One region of the Aeromicrobium choanae genome, then DNA from elsewhere that is predicted to be linked to it. Evidence: riboswitches for the same ligand, from Rfam matches in the RefSeq annotation. Region 1 holds a riboswitch; each other region holds the start of a gene.
The links. Region 1 has a riboswitch for cobalamin ahead of B5D60_RS03170 (ABC transporter substrate-binding protein). Riboswitches for the same ligand answer to the same signal wherever they lie in the genome.
Positions count from the first base shown of each region.

Region 2: linked by a shared signal. The riboswitch ahead of B5D60_RS16455 (VWA domain-containing protein) and the one ahead of B5D60_RS03170 (ABC transporter substrate-binding protein) in region 1 are both predicted to bind cobalamin.
Region 3: linked by a shared signal. The riboswitch ahead of B5D60_RS09410 (energy-coupling factor transporter transmembrane component T) and the one ahead of B5D60_RS03170 (ABC transporter substrate-binding protein) in region 1 are both predicted to bind cobalamin.
Region 4: linked by a shared signal. The riboswitch ahead of B5D60_RS16425 (ABC transporter substrate-binding protein) and the one ahead of B5D60_RS03170 (ABC transporter substrate-binding protein) in region 1 are both predicted to bind cobalamin.

Region 1 is NZ_LT796768.1:657,227-661,854, reverse strand. It holds gene B5D60_RS03180 (ABC transporter ATP-binding protein) at 1-234, opposite strand, end outside; gene B5D60_RS03175 (FecCD family ABC transporter permease) at 231-1,199, opposite strand; gene B5D60_RS03170 (ABC transporter substrate-binding protein) at 1,285-2,295, opposite strand; cobalamin riboswitch at 2,354-2,533, opposite strand; gene B5D60_RS03165 (tRNA (cytidine(34)-2'-O)-methyltransferase) at 2,565-3,026, opposite strand; gene B5D60_RS03160 (MetQ/NlpA family ABC transporter substrate-binding protein) at 3,179-4,111, shown strand; gene B5D60_RS03155 (methionine ABC transporter ATP-binding protein) at 4,113-4,628, shown strand, end outside.
Region 2 is NZ_LT796768.1:3,382,672-3,387,299, reverse strand. It holds gene B5D60_RS16465 (cobyrinate a,c-diamide synthase) at 1-219, opposite strand, end outside; gene cobO (cob(I)yrinic acid a,c-diamide adenosyltransferase) at 216-830, opposite strand; gene B5D60_RS16455 (VWA domain-containing protein) at 830-2,836, opposite strand; cobalamin riboswitch at 2,884-3,028, opposite strand; gene cbiE (precorrin-6y C5,15-methyltransferase (decarboxylating) subunit CbiE) at 3,111-4,307, shown strand; gene cobM (precorrin-4 C(11)-methyltransferase) at 4,304-4,628, shown strand, end outside.
Region 3 is NZ_LT796768.1:1,962,031-1,966,658, reverse strand. It holds gene B5D60_RS09415 (ABC transporter ATP-binding protein) at 1-954, opposite strand, end outside; gene B5D60_RS09410 (energy-coupling factor transporter transmembrane component T) at 951-2,093, opposite strand; cobalamin riboswitch at 2,170-2,305, opposite strand; gene B5D60_RS09405 (hypothetical protein) at 2,314-3,168, opposite strand; gene B5D60_RS09400 (prenyltransferase/squalene oxidase repeat-containing protein) at 3,165-4,628, opposite strand, start outside.
Region 4 is NZ_LT796768.1:3,375,983-3,380,610, reverse strand. It holds gene B5D60_RS16435 (precorrin-8X methylmutase) at 1-535, opposite strand, end outside; gene B5D60_RS16430 (sulfite reductase subunit beta) at 532-1,410, opposite strand; cobalamin riboswitch at 1,459-1,640, shown strand; gene B5D60_RS16425 (ABC transporter substrate-binding protein) at 1,697-2,725, shown strand; gene B5D60_RS16420 (FecCD family ABC transporter permease) at 2,722-3,744, shown strand; gene B5D60_RS16415 (ABC transporter ATP-binding protein) at 3,741-4,502, shown strand; gene B5D60_RS16410 ((2Fe-2S) ferredoxin domain-containing protein) at 4,499-4,628, shown strand, end outside.

The DNA of each region.
Region 1 (4,628 bases):
CAGGTGACGGGCTCGCTCGCGACGACGCAGCTCGTGCATGCCGCGACCGTCGAGGGTCACCGTTCCCTCGTCGGGGACCTGGGTGCCGGTCAGCAGGCGGAGCAGGGAGGTCTTGCCCGAGCCGTTGGGACCGAGCAGGCCGGTGAACGTGCCGGGCGCACACTCGATGTCGACGCCGTCGACGATGCGACGTCCGCCGGCCGACCACGCGAGTCCGTGACCTCGGAGCCTCATCGCTGCCTCCTCAGCAGGATCGCGAAGACCGGAGCCCCGACCAGTGCCGTGACGGCTCCGACCGGTACTTCGGTGCCCTCGACGATCGTGCGTGCGATCAGGTCGGCGCCGACCGCGAGGATGGCGCCGATCACCGCCGTGGCGGGCAGCAGGCGCAGGTGCAGCGGGCCGATCGCGAGACGGGCGATGTGCGGCACGACCAGCCCGATGAAGCCGATGGCGCCGACGTTGGCGACGAGCGCCGCGACGAGCAGTGACGTCAGGATCAGCAGGATCCAGCGGACGAGGACGACGTTGACGCCCAGCGAGTCCGCCGCGTGCTCGCCGAACGCGAACGCGTCGAGGTCGGACGCCATGAACATCAGGGCGACCGCGACCACGGTCGTCACGATCACGAGGAAGACCGCGGTGCTCCACCGCACGCCGCCGAAGGAGCCCAGGGTCCAGGCCAGGACGCGATGAGCGGCATTGGGCTGATCGCTCACGATCACGACGAACGCCGTGAAGGCGGCACACACCTGGGCCACCGCGACGCCGGCCAGGATCGTCCGAGCCGGCGGCAGACCTCCGGTGGGGTCGGTGGCGAGCGCCAGCACGGCCAGCAGGGCCGCGATGGCCCCGGCGAAGGCGGCGACCGTGAGCATCGCCGTGCCTCCGAGGCCGGCGACCGCGAACCCGAGGACGATCACGAGGACCGCCCCGACGGTCGCACCGGAGGAGACGCCCAGCAGGTAGGGATCGGCCAGGGCGTTGCGGGTCAGCGACTGCAGCACCACTCCGCTCATGGCCAGGCCCGCACCGGTCGCGGCGGCACCGAGCACGCGCGGCAGGCGCAGCTGCCAGACGATCTGGTCGTCCCGCAGGCTCACCTGCGAGCCCTCGATGAGCCCGAGTCGCCGGCCGATCACCGCGATGACGTCCCCGAGGGGGACATGGATCGCCCCGACGGCCAGCGCCGTCAGCATCGTCGCGACCAGGGCGACCAGCGCGACGCCGAGGAACGTCGGCGCCCCGACCCGGCGCAGGGCCGGGGCGTCCGCGACGACGGCCTCAGCGGTCAAGATCGAGCGCTTCGAGCTGCTCGGACATGTGCTGCGCGCCGTCGACCACGCGCACGCCGGGCGTCGTCTCGGAGAAGGGCAGCGTGACGAAGGCGCCCGAGCGCACCGCCGTGAGGCGACTCAGCGCCGGGTCCTTCCTGAGGAAGTCGATCTTCTCCTTCGCGGTGGACCACTCGGCATCGGCCAGCACGATCACGTCGGGATCGGCGTCGACGACGTCCTCCCACGGCACGTAGTCCCACGTGCCCTTGACGTCGGCGAACGCATTCGTGGCCCCGACCGTCTCGATGATGAGCTGAGGCGCTCCGGTGCCCGCACCGGTGTAGGGGGACTTGGTCTCGGAGTCGTACCAGAAGACCGTCAGGCCCTCGCCGGCCTGCTCGGCCGAGATGTCGGCGATCCGCTTCTTCTCGTCGGCGATGTAGCTGCGCGCCGCCTTCTCGGCGTCGAAGATCGTCGCGATGTCGCCGACCTCCTTCCAGATCTTGTCGAAGGAGGCGGGTGTCTGGTCCTTGCGCTCGATGCAGCTGGACTCCGAGACGTAGCTGGCGACGCCGAGATCCTTGAGCTCATCGCGATCACCGGCCTTGTCGGCGTCGAACGCGCTGATGTAGGAGGCGTAGGCGAAGTCGGACTCGTGCTTGAGCAGCTCCTCGCGTGACAGGGCGCCGTCGCCGAGGACGTCGATCGCGTCGTACGGCTCCTTCCACCGGTCGGCGACGGCGTCGTCGAGGCCCGTCGTGCCGATCATGTGGTCCTGCAGCCCGAGCGACAGCATCACCTCGGTGGCGCCCTGGAAGATGCTGACGGCGCGCGACGGTGCCGCGTCGTAGGTGATCTGGACGCCACAGTTCTCGACCGTGACGGGGTAGTGGTCGCTCGCGGCAGCAGCCGAGGCGTCGCTCTCGGGGGCTCCGGCGCAGGCGGCCAGGGCCACCGACGACAGCAGGAGCGTGGCCAGCACGCGGGTGGGCAGGGTGGTGCGACGGAATGGGGACATGGACCCCTCGTTTCTGTCCTGGCTCTTGTCGCGGAGCCTGATGGCGGATGTGACGCGGGGTGGAACCCCACGGCCAGCAGGTCTTCGGACTCGGGATCATCCGGACGAGGCACCTTCCCGGACACGAAGTCCAGTGGCGTGTTGCCCCGCCCGTCACCCTTACCGCTGCGCGTCAGTCCCGGGTTCGCACCGGGTTCCCTGGCTCACGAGGAGCGCGACTGGCAACCGCACCGTATCAGCGGCCGATGCGTGCCGGTCCGAGACCTTCGTCACACGCCGCCGGCGAACCCGTGCTGCCGCCACGCCTCGTAGACCGCGATCGAGGCGCAGTTGGCCAGGTTCATCGACCGGCGCGACGGCAGCATCGGCAGCCGCAGCCGGTCGGTCACGCGGTCGTCGGCGAGGACGTCCTCGGGCAGGCCGGTCGGCTCGGGCCCGAACAGCAGCACGTCGCCGGGCTCGTAGGCGACGTCGGCGTACCCCGTGGTGGCGGCTGTCGTGAACGCGAACACCCGGGCCGGCAGCAGGGCCTCGTAGGCCTGCTCCAGCGTCTCGTGCACCGTGACGACGGCGAGGTCGTGGTAGTCCAGACCGGCGCGGCGCAGCTTGCTGTCCTCGAAGTCGAAGAGCGGATCCACGAGGTGCAGGTGGCTCCCGGTGGCGGCGGCCAGCCGGATCGCGTTGCCGGTGTTGCCCGCGATCCGCGGCTCGAAGAACAGGATCCGGAACACGAACCCACAGTAGGCGCTATCACTTCGGCGACCGTGCGGACGTCCGTTCTTGATGGGTGAGACGTGGTCGCAGGGGTGTGGGGGACCTGCCTACGGTCTTCGTGGCTCCCCCCACAAGGACCGGGGCCGTCGCACCATCGAAAGGAACCACCGTGTCCGACCAGAACTCCCCCCTCATCGAGGCCCCCAAGCGCCGCGGACCCGCGATCGCGCTGGCGGTCGTCGTGATCGCCGTCATCGGGGCCCTGATCGCCTTCGCCCTCACCCGGGGCGGCGACAGCGCCGGCGGCGACCTGACCAAGGTCAAGCTGGGCACCGTGGGCGCGAGCGACCCCTACTGGAAGACGCTCACCGAGGAGGCCGAGAAGGAGGGCATCGACCTCGAGGTCGTCGACTTCGCCGACTACGCCCAGCCCAACCCGGCGCTGACCGAGGGCGAGATCGACATCAACCAGTTCCAGCACATCGTCTACCTCGCGGACTACAACGTCGCCAACGACCAGGATCTCGTCCCGGTCGGCGCCACCGCGATCTACCCGCTGGGCCTGTACTCGCAGAAGGTCGACTCGGTCGAGGAGATCAAGGCCGGCGACACCGTCGTCGTGCCCGACGACGACAGCAACCAGGCCCGTGGCCTGCTGATCCTGCAGTCGGCCGGTCTGATCAAGCTCAAGGACGGCGGCTCGATCTTCTCCACGCTCGCCGACGTCGACAAGGACGCCTCCAAGGTGAAGGTCAAGGCCCTCAAGGCCGACCTGACGCCCACCTCGCTGCCCGACGTGGCCGCCGCGATCGTCAACAACGACTTCGTCGAGAAGGCCGGTCTGAAGTTCTCCGACGCCATCGCGCAGGACGACCCGTCCGACCCGAACGCCGTCCCGTACATCAACGTCTTCGCCGTCCGCGCCGAGGACAAGGACAACGAGACGTACAAGAAGCTGATCGAGATCTACCAGAACAGCCAGCCCGTCCTCGACGGGGTCCAGGAGGTCTCGGGCGGTACCGCGCAGCTGCTGAAGACGCCGGCCGCCGACCTCCAGGCGTCGCTGGCCGACGTCGAGGCGGACACCCGCGCGCAGGGCTGACATGGCACTGGTCGAGCTGCGCGACGTCCACAAGACGTTCGCGCCGACGAAGAAGGGCGGCGCCCCGATCGAGGCGATCCGGGGCGTCGACCTCGACGTCGAGGCCGGGGAGATCCACGCGATCGTCGGCTACTCCGGTGCGGGCAAGTCCACCCTGGTGCGACTCGTCAACGCGCTGGAGCAGCCGACCTCCGGCAGCGTCACGGTGGACGGGACGCGGCTCGACCAGCTGGGCGAGCGCGACATCCGCCGGGTGCGGCAGGGCATCGGGATGATCTTCCAGCAGTTCAACCTCATGCGGTCGCGCACCGTGTGGGGGAATCTGGAGTTCCCGCTGAAGCTCGCCGGGGTCGACCAGGCGGAGCGGCAGCGGCGGATCTCCGAGCTGCTGCACTTCGTCGGTCTCGCCGACAAGGCGCACGCCTACCCCGAGCAGCTCTCGGGCGGGCAGAAGCAGCGCGTCGGCATCGCCCGGGCGCTGGCGACGAACCCGTCGATCCTGCTGGCCGACGAGTCG
Region 2 (4,628 bases), 700 kb from region 1:
CGGCACCATGAGCGCCGGGTCCGTCAGGTGCGGATCGAGGTTGCGACCGGGACGACCGGTGGCCAGCGCGTGGTAGCCGGGATCGATGTAGTCCGGACCGACCTTGTGCCCGGAGACGGCGTGGCCTCGTGCCGCCAGCGCCGCCATCAGCCCGGTGGCGACCGTGGTCTTGCCGTGCCCGGAGGCCGGAGCCGCCACGACGAGGCGCGGCAGGCTCACCACTCGATGCCTCGCTGGCCCTTCTGCCCGACGTCCATCGGGTGCTTCACGTGCTGCATCTCGGTGACGAGGTCGGCCACCTCGATCAGTCGGGGGTCGGCGCGGCGGCCCGTCACGACGACGTGCTGGGTGCCCGGCCGGTTGCCGAGGGTCTCGACGACGTCGTCGACGTCGACCCAGCCCCACTGCATCGGGTACGTGAACTCGTCGAGGACGTAGAGCCGGTGGCGCTCGGCGTGGATCCGGCGCTTGACCTCGGCCCAGCCCTCGGCCGCGTCGGCCGCGTGGTCGGCCTCGGTGCCGCCCTTGCGGCTCCACGACCAGCCCGAGCCCATCTTGTGCCACTCGATCGGGCCGCCCTCGCCGGTCTCCTCGTGCAGCCGGGCAAGGCGCTCGAGCACGGTCTGCTCGCCGATGCGCCACTTCGCCGACTTCACGAACTGGAACACGCCGACGTCCCAGCCCTGGTTCCACGCCCGCATCGCCATCCCGAACGCTGCGGTGGACTTTCCCTTGCCGTTGCCGGTGTGCACCATCAGCAGGGGTCGGTTGCGGCGCTGCCGCGTCGTGAGCCCGTCGTCGGGGACGGTCAGCGGCTTGCCCTGCGGCATCAGGCCGCACCCTCGCGCGAGGCGGTGGCGGCGTGGACCACGTCGGTCAGGCCGTCGGCCGTCACCTCGCCGAGTGGGACGTGCTCGGCGCGGAGGTGGCCGGCCAGCTGGGCGGCGAGGCCCAGCCGGAACCGGCCCGTCTCGCAGTCGACCACGACGCTGTCGAGTCCGGTGGCGGCCAGGTGCGCGGCGGACCGGTGGGCCCGACCGAGCGCGTCGGCGCCGGAGGTGGCACGCCCGTCGGTGACCACGACCAGCAGCGGGCGCCGGGAGGGATCGCGCAGCGCCTCGCGGCGCAGGATCTCCGCCGAGCGCTCGAGCCCTTCCGCCAGGGGCGTGCGACCACCGGCGGGCAGCTCGGCGAGGCGGCGCGAGGCCACGTCGACCGAGCCGGTGGGTGGCAGCACGACCTCGGCGGTGTGCTGACGGAACGTCACGAGGGCGACCTTGTCGCGGCGTCGGTAGGCGTCCAGCAGCAGGGAGAGCACGGCCGTCTTGACCTGCTCCATGCGGCGCCGCGCGGCCATCGACCCCGAGGCGTCGACGCACAGCAGCACGAGGTTGGACTCCTGGCCGACGGTCTCGGCGCGACGCAGGTCTGACGGCGTCAACGCGAGGCCACGGCCATCGACGAGCCCTCCGCGGCTCTGCTGGTGCGGGGCGGCCGCGGCGATGGTGCCGGGCAGGTGGAGGCGACCGGACGTGGCCTCGGGCCGCTTTCCCACGACACGGCCCTGCGGCGTGCGGGCGCGGGAGCGCCGCCCGGACTGGCCCTCGCCGGTACCGCGGACCACGAGCAGTCGCGCGCGCGCCGGATCGCCGGCCGCGGCGACCGAGCCGGCGCCGGCCGGCTGCGGCTGGGGCTGCTGCTCATCCTGCTCCGGGGAGTGGCCGGGGGCGTCGGCGGGGCGATGGTCCTCGGGACCGTCCTGGGGGGAGTCCGAGCCGGAGCCGTCCGGACCACCCGGGCCGTCGTCGTCGGGTCCGGGGTCGGGCTCGTCGTCGCCGAGCAGGTCGTCGAGCCGGTCCTCGTCGAGCCCGGGCTCGTCGAACGGGTTCCGACGGCGACGGTGCGGCAGCGCCAGGCGCGCCGCGACGCGGACGTCCTCACGCGTGATGTGGGTGCGGCCCTGCCATGCCGCGTGGGCCGCCGCCGTGCGCGCCGTGACGAGGTCGGCTCGCAGCCCGTCGACGTCGAAGGCGGCGCAGATCTCGGCGATCGTCGTGAGCGCGTCGTCGTCGAGGACGACGTCGCGCACCAGCTCCTGGGCGGACCCCAGGCGGGCACGCAGGAGGTCCTGCTCGCCGGCCCAGGCGGCCGCGAAGCTCGCGGGATCGGCGTCGAAGGCCAGACGCCGGCGCACGACCTCGACGCGCAGGGCCGGCTCGCGCGGTGCGGACACCTCGACGGTCAGGCCGAACCGGTCGAGCAGCTGCGGGCGCAGCTCGCCCTCCTCGGGGTTCATCGTCCCGATCAGCACGAACCGCGACGCGTGCTCGACCGAGACCCCGTCGCGCTCGACGCTCACCCGGCCGGTCGCGGCGGCGTCCAGCAGCAGGTCGACGAGGTGGTCGTGCAGCAGGTTGACCTCGTCGACGTAGAGCAGGCCGCGGTGGGCGCGGGCCAGCAGACCCGGCTCGAACTCGACCACGCCGTCGCGCAGCGCCGAGTCGAGCTTCAGCGAGCCCGTGACGCGGTCGTCGCTCGCGCCGACCGGCAGCTCGACGAGCCGCACCGGGCGCTCGACGACGGGCGTCCCGGCTTCGAACGGTCCGTCGGGGGAGACCGCGGAAGGGTCCCCCGGGTCGACCGAGAAGCGGTCACCCCGGTAGGCGCGGACCGGCGGCAGCACGTCGGCGAGTCCGCGGACGGTGGTGGTCTTGGCGGTGCCCTTCTCGCCACGCACGAGGACGCCGCCGATGAGCGGGTCGATCGCGACGAGGGTGAGGGCGAGGGTCATGTCGTCCGAGCCGACGACGGCACAAAAGGGGTACTGCGTTGGCATGTAGGGCTCCCGCTCGATCTGCCATGACGGTCCGCGACGCGGGCAGCGTCGCGGGTCGGATCGAGGCCGGTCTTCGGACTTCCCAGGTCTGTGCCTGAGTCACCGCAGCGGGCCCTGTGCCGGATTCTCACCGGCTTCCCAGATTCTCCCCGTGGCCATGAGCCGTGGGGCACCTCGAACCTTCGACCACACCCTAGACGCCGCCGGCAGCCCTCGGGCAGGGGGCCCGACCCGCGGACGGGTCGGGTTAGGGTGCTCCACCATGGATGCGCACGTGACCGTCGTCGGAGTCGGAGCCGACGGCTGGGAGGGCCTGCCGGAGTCCTCGCGGTCGCTCGTGAGGGCCGCCGCCACCCTGCTGGGCGGGCACCGCCACCTCCACGCGGTGCCTGCGGTTGCAGGTCAGGACCGGGTCGCGTGGCCGTCGCCCCTGCGCGAGGGACTGCCGCCTCTCCTGGACGAGGCACGTGAGCCCGTCGTGGTCCTCGCCTCGGGTGATCCCCTCGTCTCCGGCATCGGCACCACGCTGCTGGAGCTGCTCGGTCCGGACCGGGTCACCGTCGTCCCGGCGGTGTCGTCCGTCACGCTGGCGCGGGCGCGGCTGGGCTGGCCGGCCGAGACGGTCACGGTCGTCAGCGTGGTGGGCCGCGACGTCCGCCTCGTCGTGCCGGCGCTCTCCGCCGCGCGGCGCCTGCTCGTGCTCTCCAGCGACGAGACCACCCCGGCGGCCGTGGCGACACTGCTCACCGTCCTCGGCTGGGGCGACTCCGACCTCGTCGTCCTGGGTCATCTCGGCGGGGCCGACGAGACGCGGACCGCGTCGACCGCACGGGAGTGGGACGTCGCAGGCGTGCCCCGCCTCAACGTGCTGGCCGTGGAGGTCCGCGGCACCGGGCCGGGCTGGGCGGCCGGGGGAGTCCTGCCCGATGACGCGTTCGAGCACGCCGGCCAGATCACCAAGCGCGACCTGCGCGCCAGTGCCCTTGCCCGGCTGGCGCCGGCGCCCGGCCAGCTGCTGTGGGACGTGGGCGCGGGCAGCGGCTCGATCGGGGTCGAGTGGATGCGGGCCTGGCCCAGCGCCCGCGCGATCGCCGTCGAGCCGCGACCCGACCGCCTCGCCCTCGTCCGCCGCAATGCGGAAGCTCTGGGTGTCCCCGGCCTGCGGGTCGTGGAGGGCTCGGCGCCGCAGGCGCTCGACGGCCTCGACCGGCCGGACGCGGTCTTCGTCGGCGGAGGTGCGAGCGTCGACGGTGTCCTCGACGCGTGCTGGGAAGCGCTCAAGCCGGGGGGACGTCTCGTCGTCCACGGCGTCACGGCCGAGACCGAGGCCGTGCTGCTCGAGCGGTACCGTCGCCACGGCGGCGAGCTCGTCCGCCTCCACGTCGAGCGCGCCGAGCCGCTCGGCTCCTTCACCGGCTGGACGCCCGCGCGCGCCGTCAGCCAGTGGTCCGCCACCAAGGGAGACTCATGACCGTCCACTTCGTCGGGGCCGGCCCCGGCGCCGCCGACCTGCTCACCCTGCGCGCGGTGCGCCTGCTGGAGGTCGCCGACGTGTGCCTCTACGCGGGCACCTACCTGGACGCCGAGGTGCTGGGGCACTGCCGTGAGGGCGCCCGGCTGGTCGACACGCAGCACCTCGACCTCGACGAGATCACGGCGCACCTCGTGGGCGCGCACGCCGAGGGGCTCGAGGTCGTCCGGCTGTGCTCGGGCGACCCGTCGCTCTACTCCGCGGTGCACGAGCAGGCACGTCGGCTCGACGCCGCGCAGGTGCCGTGGGACGTGACGCCGG
Region 3 (4,628 bases), 1.3 Mb from region 1:
GCCGTTGCGACCCATGAGGGCCACGACCTCGCCGTGGCCGACCTGCAGGTCGACCTCCTTCACGGCGGCGAACCGCCCGTACTGCACGGTGATCCCTCGCGCCCGCAGCGCCGGCGGACGCTCGAACGGCGCGTGCACGGGCGGCGGGCCGAGCCGTGAGGCGAGCGGCCTCACCCGGCGCCGCGCCTCGCGCACGGACAGCGGCAGCGGATCCCAGTCGGCGAGGCGCCCGAGGTGCACGAGCGGCGGCGCGACCGGCGCGTCCACGAGCAGGGCGGCCGTCTCCCCGATCCGGACCCGGCCGTCCTCGACCACGGCGAGCCGGTCGGCGAAGGGCACGACGCGCTCCATCCGGTGCTCGGCCACCACGACGGTGAGCGCCAGGTCGTCGACGAGGCGCGCGATCGTGGCCAGGACGTCCTCGGCCGCGGTGGGGTCCAGCGCCGAGGTGGGCTCATCGAGCACGAGCACGCGCGGGTGCATCGTCAGCACCGAGCCGATCGCGACGCGCTGCTGCTGGCCGCCCGACAGCGAGCGCACCGAGCGGCGGCGCAGGTCGGCGATGCCGAGCAGGTCGAGCGTCTCCTCGACGCGGCGACGCATCGTCTGGGGGTCGAGGCCGAGATGCTCCATCCCGTAGGCGAGCTCCTCCTCGACGACGTCGGCCACGAAGCCCGAGGCGGGGTCCTGCGCGACGTAGCCCACGAGGTGCGCCAGCTCGCGCGGGGGCTTGCCGAGGACGGACGAGCCGTCGATCCGGATGTCGCCGCCGAGCGTGCCGCCAGTGAAGTGGGGCACGAGGCCGTTGAGCATCCCCAGCAGCGTGGACTTGCCCGAGCCGGTGCGGCCGGCCACCAGCACCAGCTCGCCCTCCTCGATCTCGAGTGAGACGTCGCGCAGCGTGGGTGCGGAGGCGTCGTCGTACCAGAACGTCACGTCGTCGAACGAGATCATGCGTCGTCCCCTCCCACCTGGTCGTGGGCGACGGGCGCCTGCGGGGCGACGAACACGGGCAGGATCCCGATGGCGACCACCGCGAGCGACAGCACGCTGAGCGGGGGCCAGCCGGGGACGTCGGGGTAGATCACGGGGATCTGCTGCGTCGACAGCGCCTTGAGGCCGATCGCCACGGCCAGACCGGACGCCGCGGTGAGGTACTCGGCCGCCTGCCAGGCGATGGGACGGTAGCGCGTGCGGTGCACCCGGCGGCCCGCCGATCGCAGGGCCAGCACGGCGAAGACCAGGCCGACGGCGAGCATCGGGTACGAGAGGAAGCGGGGCGCCGTTCCGTCGAGGTACCCGTAGGTGCCCACGCTGAGGCCGAACAGGCCCACGAGCATGAGCACGCCCGTGGCGAAGCGGTCGCGAGGCGCCACCGTGCCGGAACGACCGTAGCCCCGCGCGTCCATCCCGGCGGCGAGGGTCATCGAGCGGTCGAGCGCGTCCTCCAGCACGGGGATGACGATGCGGTGCATCGCGCCCGTGCCGCGGCTCGCGTCGCCGCGCAGCTTGCGCGCGCGGTTGACCCGGCGCACGCTCTCGGCCAGCTGGGGGAACACCGAGACGGCGACGACCAGGGCCGCGCCGACCTCGTAGAGCGCGGAGGGCGCGGCGGCGAGCAGCTTCTTGGGGTTGGCCAGCGAGTTGGCCGCACCGATGCAGATGATCAGCGTGGCCAGGAGCATGCCGTCGTAGAGGCCCAGCAGCACCTCGTTGACCGTGACGTCGCCGAGCAGCTGGATCCCCCGGGCCACCTCGGGCAGCGGGATCTCCGGCAGGCCGAACAGCACGGGGTCGCCCGGCGCGGAGCCCCCGCCGAGCAGGACGCGGAAGACGACGCGCATCACGACGATGAGCAGCCCGAAGTACAGGTAGTACCGGAACGACAGGGCCCACGGGGCGTCACCGCGGCACGCCGCCACGACGAGCGCCGCGATCGCGACGATGATCACCAGCAGGAAGGGATTGAGCGTGAACGACGCGCCCGCCGCGAGGCCGAGCGCCCACAGCCACCAGGCGCCCGGGTGCAGCTCGCGCCGGGGGCGTCCGGTGGCGGGGCTCCTCACCGGGGTGGAGTCGACGACGGAGGTCATCTGCTCCCCTTCCCCGCGGCACGGGGGCGAGATCCACGAGGGCGATCGCCCACCCGTCGTTGCGCGACAACACATGTGGTGGTGGCTGTCCGGCGCGGGTTCCCGGCTCGCTCCGCCGGGTGGGGCGGGGCTCACGGTTGCGGCACAGCACCGGAATCTCACCGGTTTCCCCTGTGCCGGACGTTGGTCCAACGCCCGCGAGTCTACTCCCCCGCGGCCGTCAGCCCGACCGGCGTCGGTACCACGTGACGCCCCCGGCGGCGGCCAGCAGCACCACGACACCGACCCCAGCGACCAGGGCGGCGGGCGACGTCGTGTCGGACCCGGCCTCACCGGCCGTGGGCTCGACCGCCGGCGCACCGGCTACCGTCTCGTCCCCGCCCGAGGTCGTCGGAACCGAGGCGCTCGGCGTCGGACCGGTGGACGGGGTCGCGGACGGGGTCGGCACCGAGGTGGTCGGCGACGTTCCCGCCGAGGGGGTCACGGAGGATCCGGGGACGGCGCCCTTCGGTGCGGCGGTGGCGGTGGTGCGCGCGGTCGAGTCCTTGGCGCGCGGCTGGTCCTTCGCGCCGGGCTTCGACGTGCCGGAGGTGGGACGCGTCGTGGCCCGGGTGGGCTGGGGCGCGGTCGCGACCGGCGGCCTCACCGACGGCCACGTGCGCGAGGACGAGCCCTGGAACACGAACGCGACGGAGCCGCCCTGCGGCACCTTCAGCGCGGAGACACCTAGGCTCGAGTAGGTCCACTCGCCGGACTTCCCGTCCGACCAGAACAGGCCCCAGTACGCGTCGACGGGCGATGCCTCGACACAGGGGTCGGAGGCCGGCGCTCCGTCGACCCGGCACACGAAGCCGGGCGCGCGCGACGCGAACTTGAGCTGGTGACCGGCATCGGTGAAGTTGCTCGCGGCACGCCCGCCACCGTCGGAGTCGCACCCGACGCTGGAGCCGACCACGACGGTGACACCCTGCGCGCCGCCGCACGCCGCGGCGTGGGCCGGTGCGCTGAGGGACGCGGGTCCGGCGGCGACCCCGAGGAGGGCCGCCGCCAGGACACGCCGGAGCAGTCGGCTCACTTGACGACCCGGAAGACCCTCACGCCGTTGCGCTCGGAGTACGCACCGCGGACGATCACCTTGGCCTTGCCGATCCTCTTGCCCACCTTCAGGCGGTACGTGTACGTCCCGGTCTTCGTCGCGACGCCGCGCTTCACGAGCTTCCCGCGGTAGTAGACGCGCACCGGCTCGCCGGCGACGAGGCCCCGCACGACGACCTTCTGCACCTTCGCGCGGCGGACCTTCGCCTTCGAGGAGACCCGCAGCTTCTTCGCGGCGAGCACCTGAACCGACGTGGATGCGACGGCGCGGCCGGTGGAGTCGCCGACGACGACGGCCCGACGGGCCGTGCCCTTCGGGACGCGCACCGTGAACGTGGCACGGCCGGCGGCCGGCACGACCGTCCGGGCCGTGGAGCCGCCGGCGACACGCGCCGTGCTGCTCCAGCCGGCGGCGAGGCCACTGGCGCTCACCTTGAGGGCGCTGCCCGAGCGGACGAACTTCGGCACGGAGACCGACGCCTTCGGCGACGAGAGCACCGCCAGGGCCGGAGCAGCCTGCGCCGAGGCACGGACCCACTGGTCGATCGCGAACTCGTCGATGCCGTCCTCGGCGCCGGCGGTCAGGGCCGCCTGGTCGTAGGCGATCGCGCCGGCCTGCGCGGCCAGCTTCCCGCCAGTGGCCTCGGTGACCTGGTGGCGTGCGACCCACGTGGCGGCCTTCGTCGCCTCCGTGGCACGGCCCGCACGGCTCAGCGCCGCCGCGGCCAGGCCGGTGGAGTTCGTGTTGGGCACGCCGTTGCCGACGAACGAGCCGTCGGCGCCCTGGGCGGCGGCGATCGCGGCCACGGCGCGGTCGACGACCGCGGCGTCGACCGTGAGGCCGGCCTCACGCGCGTCGACGAGGGTGTGGAGGGCGGCTGCGGTGGTGTCGATCTCCGGGACCTCGGGGCAGGGCGCCGTGAGCACCTGGCGGAAGGTGCCGTCCGCGCACTGCTGCGCAGCGACGTAACCGACCGAGGTGGCGGCCTCGTCGCTCCCGCCCGCGATCAGGCCGCGCGTGGCGAACGTCTGGCCGAAGAGTCCGTAGGTGTCGCTGGACTCCCCGGTCTCGTCGTTCGTCGCCGCCTCGATCTGGGCGACCAGGTCACGACCGCCGACCGAGGCCACGTCGCCGCCGGCGGCGTCCACCGCGAGCGCGAGCTTGCCGGCCGACGCGGGGTAGAACGTCGTGACGCCCTCCCAGGTCGACTCGACGTACTCGTCCACGCGCGACGTGACCGTCGAGAGGATCTGCTGCTGGACGGCCGGCTGGACGTCGAGCGCGCGGAGCGCACCGAGGACGTCGAGCGTGAGGCCGAAGTCGTCGTAGTCCCACTGGTCGTTGTGGACGACGCCATTCGTCAGCTGCGCGGAGAGCCACTGGCCGGCCGCGGCAGTGGACGGGGTGGGGGCCGCCGAGGCGGTGGGGGCGGCGGCGAC
Region 4 (4,628 bases), 700 kb from region 1:
TCGACTCGGCGGCCCCGATGAAGCCCACCGGCGTGCCGATGATCGCGGCCGGACGCGGTGCGCCGTCGCGGAGCATCTCGAGCAGGTGGAACAGCGCGGTGGGCGCGTTGCCGAACGCGACGACGGCGCCCTCCAACCGCTCGGTCCACAGCGACACCGCGGCGGCCGACCGCGTGGTGCCCCACTCCTTCGCGAGGGTCGGGACGGCGGCGTCGCGCAGGAAGCACAGGACGTCGTTCTCGTGCGGCAGCCGGGCCCGCGTCACGCCCGCGGCGACCATGTGCGCGTCGGTGATGATCGGGGCCCCAGCCTCCAGCGCCGAGCGGGCCGCGGACACGAGACTGGGATGGATCACGAGGTCCCGGGTCAGGTCGGTCTGGCCGCACGCGTGGATCATCCGGACCGCCACCTTCTCGGCGTCCGCGGGGATGCGCGACAGGTCGGCCTCGGCGCGGATCGTGGCGAACGAGTCGACGTAGATCGCGGCGCCGTCGGTGACGTAGTCGTAGCGGCGCGACGGTGGGGCGAGAGTCATGCGTTCTCCAGGTCGGGGACGATCAGGGTGCGCCACGGCGTCACCACGAGGCCGTGCGCTCCGTGCGCGCGGACCTCGTCGAACAGGCGGGCGTCGATGCGGCCGTCGGGCACCGGCAGGTGCCACGCGATGCGGCCGTCGACCTGCTCGATCCTGCCAAGGTCCGGGGGAGGGCTGCTCACCCGGGTGCCGGGACGGGGCTCCGAGGGTGAGGCGAGGACGGTGGCCCCGCCGCCGGGCAGCTCGTCGACGTGCCACGGCGACTCCGCCTGGGCTCCCGCGAGCTCGACGAACCGCGCGGCGAGCGCCGTGAGGACTTCGGCGGCGGCTGCCAGCGGGACCACGGGACCCCACGATCCGGCCCCGGCACGGACCTGCGCGGTGTCCGCTTCGAGGGCGACGAGGCCGAGATCGAGGTCCCGGTCGACGAGGTCCCCGCGGCCGTCGTCGAGGACGAACAGGAAGCGGCCCGCCAGGGCCGCGAGACCCGGCTCGGCGCACAGTCGGCGGTCGAGCTCCGCGACGACGAGTCGCAGGTCCGCCCGGCCGCCGGACCGTCCGGTGAGCGGCGACGCCATGACGTTGCGGATCCGCTCGTGGGAGGTGGAGGGCATGAGGCCGGTCGCCATCACCGCGTCCACGACCGCGTCGGACAGGCAGCCCTCGTCGTGGGGGATCGCCCGCACCTGCAGGTTGGCGCGACTGGTCACGTGGACCGTGCCGTCGCCGTGGGCCCGGGCGACGCCGAGGAGGCCCCCGAGCGCGTCGACCGACACGGCACCACCCGGGATGCGGACCCGGATCAGGGCGCCGTCGTCGGCGATCCAGGGGCGCAGCAGACCGGGGCACAGGTCGCGTCGAGTCCGTCCGGTCACCCGGTCATGGTGTCAGGCACCCTCGTGGCGGCCGACCGGCGGACGGCCTGCTACGTTCGTCGCGCCAGTCAAACTCAGCGATGAGCCAGGGAACCCGGTGAGAGTCCGGGACTGACGCGCAGCGGTGAGGGTGACGGGCGGGGCACGAAGCCACTGGACCGAGAGGTCTGGGAAGGCGCTCCGTCCGGTCGATCCCGAGTCCGAAGACCTGCTGGCCCTCACGGCGACCGCCGTTTGGTCCCACCGGGCTTCGCGAAAGAGCCCCAGACCTCGAAGGATCGCGCCTGTGCGTACTCCCGTCCGTCGTCCCCTCGTCCTGCTCGCCGGCGCCGCGCTCGCGCTGAGTGCCTGCTCGAGCAGCGACGCCTCGTCCGATGCCGAGACCGCCGCGGGGTACCCCCGTGAGGTGGAGAACTGCGGTCGCACCACCGCCGTCACGGCCCCTCCGAAGCGCATCGTGTCGCTCAACCAGGGATCGACCGAGATCCTCCTGTCCCTCGGGCTGGCCGACCGCATGGCCGGCACCTCCACCTGGACCGATCCCGTGATGAAGGGACTCGAGGGCGACAACGCGAAGGTCGAGCGGCTGGCGGACAGCGCGCCCTCGATGGAGCGGGTCCTCGAGACCGAGCCGGACCTCGTGACCGCCTCGTTCGCGAGCGTGCTCGGCCAGGGCGGCGTCGGCTCGGCGGACGCCTTCGGCAAGTTCGGTGTCCCGACGTACCTGTCGCCCGCCGAGTGCGAGGGCAAGGACAACCAGGGCGACGGCGACGGTGCGCGCACGGGGATCCTGGAGATCGACACGATCTACCGCGAGATCACCGAGCTCGCCGCGCTCCTCGACGTCGAGGAGCAGGGTGACGAGCTCGTCGCCGGCCTGCAGGACCGTGTCGCCGCGGCCGCGGCGAAGGCGCCGGAGGACGAGGTGAGTGTCCTCTACTGGTTCGCCAACAGCGAGGCGCCCTACATGGCCGGCTGCTGCGGGGGCCCCGGCATCATCACGCGGGCCCTGGGCCTGAAGAACGTCTTCGACGACACGAAGTCCGAGTGGCCGCAGATCGGCTGGGAGACGGTCGCGGACCGCGACCCCGACGTCCTCGTGATCGGCGACCTGACCCGCAAGAGCCAGACCGCGGAGACCGCGAAGGCGAAGATCGAGTTCCTCGAGACCAACCCGGTCACCCGGGAGATGACGGCCGTGAGGAACCGCCGCTACGTCGCCCTCACCGGCGCTGCCCTCAACCCCTCGATCCGCACCGTCGAAGGACTGGAGCAGGTCGCCGACGCACTGGCCGCCTTCGGTCTCTCACGGTGACGACGACCCGGCGCGCCTGGCTGCTGGCCTCCGCGGGGCTGGCCCTGTTGGTGGCCTCGGCCTGCGTTGCGGTCACGATCGGCCCCTCCGACGTGGGTCCGCGGTCGGTCGTGTCCCTGGCCTGGTCGCGACTGGCCGGGGGCGAGTCCGGGCTGAGCCGGATCCAGGAGGGCATCGTCTGGGACCTGCGGCTGCCGCGCACGCTGCTCGCGGCGGCCTGCGGTGCCGGGCTCGCCGTGTGCGGCGTGATCCTGCAGTCCCTGCTGCGGAACCCGCTGGCCGATCCCTTCGTGCTGGGCGTGTCCTCCGGCGCCTCGACCGGTGCGGTGTCGATCGTCGTGCTGGGAGTGGGCGCCGGCGCGGTGGGGTTGGCCGCCGGAGCGTTCGTCGGCGCCATCGGGGCGTTCCTGCTCGTGCTCGTCCTCGCCGCTGCGGCCGGCGGGACCACCGACCGCGTCGTCCTCGCCGGGGTCGCGGCCACGCAGCTGTTCTCGGCGCTGACGTCGTTCATCGTCTTCACCTCCGCCGACGCGGAGCAGACGCGCGGCGTGCTCTTCTGGCTGCTCGGGTCGCTGGGCAGCGCCTCCTGGACCGACGTCGTGGTGGTCGGGGTGACGGTGGTCGGGGCCGTGATCGCGTGCCTCCTGCTCGCCTCCACGCTCGACGCGTTCGCCTTCGGGCAGGACAGCGCGGCCACGCTCGGCATCGACGTGGCCCGAGCGCGGCTGGTGCTGCTGGTCGTGACGGCCCTGACCACCGCGGTCATCGTCAGCACGTCGGGGGCGATCGGGTTCGTCGGGCTCGTGCTGCCCCACGTGGCGCGCGCCATGGTGGGCGTGAACCACCGGCGCATGCTGCCGCTCGCCGCGATCCTCGGGGCCGTCTTCCTCGTCTGGGTCGACACCGCGGCGCGCACCGTAATCGCGCCGCAGGAGCTGCCGGTCGGTGTCGCCACGGCCCTGCTCGGCGTTCCCGCGTTCGCGCTCATCCTGCTCCGGCGGAAGGGTGTCCGCGCATGAACCTCACCGCTCGCACCGTCTCGTGGTCGGTGCGCGACCGGCTGATCGTCGACGGTGTCAGCATCACGGCGGCACCCGGCTCGATGGTCGGCCTGCTCGGTCCGAACGGCTCGGGGAAGTCCAGCCTGCTCCGGCTCCTCGCGGGCCTGCGCGCGCCCACGACCGGTGTCGTCCGCCTCGGCGACGACGACCTCGCGTCCCTGCGCCGCCGCGAGATCGCCCAGCGGGTCGGCGTGGTCGAGCAGGAGTCCGCCACCGACACCGACCCGCTGGTCCGTGACGTCATCGAGCTCGGCCGCATCCCGCACCGCCGTTCCTGGCAGCCCGTGGGCGAGCGGGACGTCGAGGCCATCCGCCGCGCCGCCGCCGCGACCGGCGTCCTGGACCGGCTCGAGCAGCCCTACGCCACGCTGTCCGGCGGCGAGCGACAGCGTGTGCAGATCGCTCGCGCACTGGCCCAGGACCCCGAGGTCCTCCTGCTCGACGAGCCGACCAACCACCTCGACGTCCGGCACCAGCTGGAGGTGCTGCGGCTCGTCCGCGACGCGGCGGTCACGGCCGTGGCGGCGCTGCACGACCTCAACCTCGCGGCGGCGTACTGCGACGAGATCGTCGTCCTCGCCGAAGGCCGGGTCGTGGCCGCCGGGACCCCCGTCCAGGTGATCACCGAAGAGCTCGTCGCCGACGTCTACGGCGTGAAGGCCTTCGTCGAGCGCCATCGCATCACCGGCGCGCTCACGGTGGTGTGGCAGCCATGACCCTCCTCGTCCATGTCGCGACCGCGCTGTCCGATGCCGCGCGCCAGACCGTCCTGCGCCGAGCAGCTGCCGAGGCCGGTGCGCGGATCGCCTTCCTGCAGGGCGCCGACCCGACCCTCGTCCGGG